Regions from separate parts of the Enterobacter sp. Taxon_8 genome, predicted to be linked through region 1. Evidence: predicted binding sites of a transcription regulator. Region 1 holds the regulator's gene; the other holds the start of a gene.
The links. The regulator CRP, encoded in region 1, controls carbon source genes, mostly activating them, when cyclic AMP is high. The targets are predictions, from matches to a motif close to ATGTGANNNNNNTCACAT.

Region 1 (3,122 bases):
ACCCTTTTCAGTCAGGGAGTTGCTATGTCTGCCAGACATCCGGTTATAGCCGTTACGGGGTCGAGTGGTGCGGGAACCACCACCACAAGCCTCGCATTTCGCAAGATTTTCGCCCAGCTGAATCTCCGTGCGGCGGAGGTCGAGGGCGACAGCTTTCACCGCTACACGCGTCCTGAAATGGACATGGCCATCCGTAAGGCGCGCGATCTGGGTAAACACATCAGCTACTTCGGCCCGGAGGCCAACGACTTCGGCCTGCTGGAACAAACCTTTATCGAGTATGGTCAGAGCGGCAAAGGGCAGTCCCGCAAGTATCTGCATACCTATGATGAAGCCGTTCCCTGGAATCAGGTGCCGGGAACCTTTACCCCATGGCAACCGCTGCCGGAACCCACTGACGTCCTGTTTTACGAAGGATTACACGGCGGCGTGGTCACCCCGCAACACGATGTGGCGCGCCACGTGGACCTGCTGGTCGGTGTGGTCCCTATCGTGAACCTGGAGTGGATCCAGAAGCTGACGCGCGACATGAGCGAACGTGGCCATTCGCGAGAGGCGGTAATGGACTCGGTGGTACGCTCCATGGAAGATTACATCAACTTCCTGACGCCGCAGTTCTCCCGCACCCATATCAACTTCCAGCGCGTGCCGACGGTGGATACCTCCAACCCGTTTGCCGCCAAAAGTATCCCATCCCTGGATGAGAGCTTTGTGGTGATCCATTTCCGCAATCTCGAAGGCATTGATTACCCCTGGCTACTGGCCATGCTGCAGGGCTCGTTTATTTCGCACATGAATACATTGGTCGTGCCGGGCGGAAAAATGGGGCTGGCGATGGAGCTCATCATGACGCCGCTGGTGGAGCGACTGATGGAAGGGAAGCAGATTGCGTGAGCATGTTCCCTCTCCCTGTGGGAGAGGGTTAGGGTGAGGGCATCAACACGCACGATGCCCCATCAATCACGCCTCGATCACTTCATACGAATGCGTGATTTTTACCGCTTTCTCCAGCATTAATGCCACAGAGCAGTACTTCTCCGCAGACAGATCCACCGCACGCGAGACCGCCGCGTCTTTTAGTTCTTTACCTGTGACCACAAAGTGCAGGTTAATATGGGTGAACAGACGTGGCGCCTCTTCACGCCGTTCTGAGGTGAGTTTAACCTCACAATCCGTCACGTCATGACGACCTTTTTGCAGAATCGACACCACGTCAATGGCGCTGCATCCGCCTGCCGCCATCAGCACCATTTCCATTGGGCTTGGCGCTTTATCGCCGGAGTTACCGTCCATTAAAATCTGGTGCCCTGACGCGGATTCGCCCAGGAACGTTAAACCTTCAACCCATTTCACGCGCGCTTGCATATTCTTAAACTCCAACGTTGCATTTTTGGTGACAGATTACGCGTGCGTTACATTTCTCGCAATGGAAGGCGACCTGCATCATGCTGAAGCGAGACACCAGGAGACACGCGGCGAAAGCTATGCTAAAACACTCTGGATGCTACAGTAATACATTGACGTTACACATGTATGCAGAGGACATCAAACTTTACTGGCTGCGAAACGTTACGGTAGCCGACTTCCCAGGGTATGGGTAAGAATTCGATTGCAACCCCAGAGTCCGGATGCATCTGATGACTCTGGTGACAGCTTATAACAGAGGATAACAGCGCATGGTGCTTGGCAAACCGCAAACAGACCCGACTCTCGAATGGTTCTTGTCTCATTGCCACATTCATAAGTACCCATCAAAGAGCACGCTGATTCACCAGGGTGAAAAAGCGGAAACGTTGTATTACATCGTTAAAGGCTCGGTGGCAGTGCTGATCAAAGATGAAGAAGGGAAAGAGATGATCCTTTCTTATCTGAACCAGGGCGATTTCATCGGTGAACTGGGCCTGTTTGAAGAGGGCCAGGAACGTAGCGCCTGGGTTCGTGCAAAGACAGCATGTGAAGTGGCTGAAATTTCTTACAAGAAGTTCCGTCAGCTGATTCAGGTTAATCCTGACATTCTGATGCGTCTTTCTTCCCAGATGGCACGCCGTCTGCAGGTCACCTCAGAGAAAGTGGGTAACCTCGCCTTCCTGGACGTTACCGGCCGTATCGCACAAACCCTGCTGAACCTGGCGAAACAGCCAGACGCCATGACCCACCCGGACGGCATGCAAATTAAAATTACCCGTCAGGAAATTGGTCAGATCGTCGGTTGCTCCCGTGAAACAGTAGGCCGTATCCTGAAAATGCTGGAAGATCAAAACCTGATCTCCGCCCACGGTAAAACCATCGTGGTCTACGGAACGCGTTAATTCCGCTTAAACGGCGTGCCATCGCAAGGTGTCACGCCGTTTTTGTCTCTACTCCCCATGTGGCGCAGGCTGATCTATCACCCGGAAGTTAACTACGCACTGCGACAAACGCTGGTGTTGTGTCTTCCTGTGGCCATAGGCCTGATCCTCGGACATCTTCAGCAGGGCCTGCTGTTTTCCCTCGTGCCCGCCTGCTGCAACATCGCCGGTCTGGACACGCCGCATAAGCGCTTTTTCAAACGCCTGATCGTTGGCGGCTGCCTGTTTGCGGGCTGTAGCCTCGCCGTACAGCTTTTACTGGCTCGTGATATCCCGCTGCCGCTGATCCTGACCGTGCTGGCGATGACCCTCGGCGTCACGGCGGAAATCAGTTCGCTGCACGCCCGCCTGCTTCCCGCGTCGCTGATTGCGGCCATCTTCACGCTGAGTCTCGCCGGGAATATGCCGGTGTGGGAGCCGCTGCTGATCTACGCTCTGGGGACGCTCTGGTACGGGCTGTTTAACTGGTTTTGGTTCTGGCTGTGGCGGGAACAGCCGCTGCGCGAATCCCTGAGCCTGCTCTATGTGCAGCTTGCGGATTACTGCGAGGCCAAATACACCCTGCTCACCCAGCATACCGATCCGGAAAAATCCTTACCGCCGCTGCTGACGCGCCAGCAGAAGGTGGTGGATCTCATAAGCCAGTGCTATCAGCAGCTACACATGCTCGCCGCCAACAAGAACCACGAGTACAAACGCCTGCTGCGCACCTTCCAGGTCGGGCTGGATCTACAGGAACATATCTCCGTGAGCCTGCACCACCCGCAGGAGGTA
Region 2 (3,122 bases), 330 kb from region 1:
TGCATAGTCGGTGTCTTCCAGTTGCCGGGCGGTTCCCGTGGCCGGGATAAACAGGGAGAAAATGGCGCCGCGCGGGGTATTATCGGCAACTTCTATTGCGCCGCCAGCCTGTGTGACATAGCTTTCGATCAGATACAGACCAATCCCATGATCGCCGCGCGTCTTGGTGGTGATGCCGCGTTCAAAGATCCGCTCACGGATCTCCGGTGTAATGCCAACGCCCTGGTCGGCGACTTCAATAATCAGCTCCTGTTCGCTGAGCTTTATCAGCACCTCCACCGGCGCGTGGGGAAGCGGCGACCGCTGCGTCGCTTCGATGGCGTTATCCAGCAGGTTGCCAATAATTGAAATCAGTTCCTGCTCCCCGAGGGGGAGGAATGATTTATCCAGCCGACAGGCCGGATCGAAGCACAATTCAACGCCTTTCTCCCGCGCGCGGGCGGCTTTCCCCAGCAGCAGACCGCACAGGGTCGGTGAGCTGAAGCGTGAAGATATAAAGTCCAGCAGCTCCTGGGCGTGTTCAGACTGCGCCTGAATGTAGCCAATCGCCTCCTCATAGCGGCCCATATGCAGCAGACCGGAGAGGGTGGTCATCCGGTTTAACTGCTCGTGGCGCATAATGCGGAGGTTATCGACATAGCGTTTGACCTGGCTGAGCTGGGCGCTCAGCGAGTCGATCTCGTTGCGATCGCGGAAGGTGATCACCCAGCCCTGCAGCGACCCCTCAAGCATGATGTGTACCCGGCTGGCAATCACCGTGAGATCGTTAAAACGGCAAATCTCGTCATGGGTATCTTTCGCCAGCATCGTCTGCGTGTCGAAAAACGGGACCGGATCGATCACCTGGCTTATCAGCTGTCCGCGCAGTTCACGGGCCGGCTGGCTCAGGCCCAGCAGCTTGCGCGCCGCCTGGTTGATGACTTCAATCCGCCTTTGATCGTCAATGGCAATCACCCCTTCATAAATAGACTCCATCATGGCCTTCTGCTGACGCACCAGCAGGCCGATCTCGCGCGGCTCAAGGGAGAAGATCTGCTTCTTAATACTGCGGGTAAAGAACCAGGAGAAGATAAAGAGAGCAATCAGCAGCAGCACGGCGGCAATCAGAATGTTGACCACCTTACTGACGGTAATAGTGTCCAGGTAGCTGGTGAGATAGCCGACCGAAACGATGCCGACCACCTGTCCTGCAGCGTTGAAGATGGGGGCTTTACTGCGCAGCGAAATGCCCAGCCCGCCTTTGCGGATGGTGGTGATGCTTTTACCCTGCAATACGGCTTCGTTGTCACCGCCTACCAGCGTGGTGCCCACTCTGTCGGCAAAGACGGAGTGAAAAAGATGCTGGCCTTTATTATCACCAATCACAATAAAGCTGGCGTCGCTATGCGCAGAAATCTTCTGCATAAAATCATGGATGGCGTTGATATTCTTTTGTTCAACTTCATTACGCAATGTCGGAATAAGCGCAATCTCTTCAGCCTGTATTTTGGCTCGCGTACTCATTTCCTGATAAAGCTGTTTCCCTACGTCGGCATAATAATATCCGCCCAGTAACGCAAAAAGCACTGAGAAAAAGGCAACCAGCGAAATAAACAGCTTGATCTGGAAAGAGACTTTCATAACTATCACGCAAGGTAGCGACAAAGATCGCCAATATATCATCTTTTTTTGCGCGTACGCCCGCTTTGCCGAAAACTTGTGATCCCTTGCACAGCGGGCGCTGTAAAAGCGTTATCCAAAAGGCTAACGTGCTTTGGGCTGCATCAACAAATGTTATTTGTTTGTTCAATTTAGAAAAGAAACCATAAAAACCACGGCAATAAATAAGGTATAAATCACATTAAATAAAAGAAACCATTAAAACCATAGCTGCCATTAAAACTTCGCTTTTAATATGCCATCCCTCACATAAAGTAAGCCTTTGTGACTCTAAGCTGAACGCACAAAATAACCAAGGGGCTTATTATGAGCACAACTGACGATTCTTTCTCTGTTACCCACGACCCGATTGAAATTCAGCGACCTTCGCTCAAAGAGCGCTGGTGGCATATTATGGATACCTGGAAAATCGGGATTATTCCTCTGCCGCTGTTCGTTCTGGCGGGCGTGCTGATTGCCATTGATTGCCTGGGCGGAAAACTGCCGAGCGATATCGTGGTCATGGTGGCCACGCTGGCCTTCTTCGGCTTTGCCTGCGGCGAGTTTGGCAAACGCCTGCCGATTGTCGGCAAGCTCGGCGCGGCGGCGATTTGCGCCACCTTTATCCCTTCCGCGCTGGTCTATTACGGCCTGCTGCCGGACGTGGTGGTCGAGTCCACCACCAAGTTCTACAAATCCACCAACATCCTCTATCTCTACATCTGCTGCATTATCGTCGGCAGCATCATGAGCATGAACCGCACGGTGCTGATCCAGGGCTTCTTGCGCATTTTCTTCCCGATGCTGTGCGGCGAAATCGTCGGCATGCTGGTAGGGATGGGCGTCGGCCTGGCGCTGGGTCTTGAGCCATTCCAGATCTTCTTCTTTATCATTCTGCCGATTATGGCGGGCGGCGTGGGCGAAGGGGCAATCCCGCTTTCCATCGGCTATGCCACCCTGCTGCATATGGACCAGGGCGTGGCGCTCGGTCGCGTGCTGCCGATGGTCATGCTCGGCGGTCTGACGGCGATCATCATCTCCGGCTGCCTGAACCAGCTGGGCAAGCGTTATCCACACCTGACCGGTGAAGGCCAGCTGATGCCTAACCGCGCCAATGCCGATGCCACCGTCTCTCAGCCTGCATTCTCCGGCAAGGCGGACGTGACCACTATCGCCTCCGGCGCGCTGCTGGCGGTGCTGCTCTACATGCTGGGCATGCTCGGCCACAAGCTGATTGGCCTGCCTGCTCCGGTCGGCATGCTGTTTATGGCGGTTCTGGTGAAGCTCTGTAACGGTGCCTCTCCGCGCCTGCTGGAAGGCTCTCAGGTGGTGTACAAATTCTTCCAGACCTCTGTGACCTATCCGATTCTCTTTGCCGTTGGCGTGGCTATCACCCCGTGGCATGAACTGGTGGCCGCCTTCACGCTGACCAACCTGCTGGTGATTATCAGCACCGTCTCCGCGCTCGTGGCGACCGGGTTCTT

Region 2: a site for CRP is predicted at 1,824-1,841, ahead of AC4IBF_RS03515 (2-hydroxycarboxylate transporter family protein). Genes of this name have one in related genera too.

Annotation. Positions count from the first base shown of each region.
Region 1 covers NZ_CM177989.1:394,343-397,464, reverse strand. The annotation lists gene AC4IBF_RS01800 (phosphoribulokinase) at 25-894, shown strand; gene AC4IBF_RS01795 (OsmC family protein) at 961-1,365, opposite strand; gene crp (cAMP-activated global transcriptional regulator CRP) at 1,677-2,309, shown strand; gene AC4IBF_RS01785 (YccS/YhfK family putative transporter) at 2,367-3,122, shown strand, end outside.
Region 2 covers NZ_CM177989.1:727,365-730,486, forward strand. The annotation lists gene AC4IBF_RS03505 (response regulator) at 1-5, opposite strand, end outside; gene AC4IBF_RS03510 (ATP-binding protein) at 1-1,620, opposite strand, end outside; gene AC4IBF_RS03515 (2-hydroxycarboxylate transporter family protein) at 1,966-3,122, shown strand, end outside.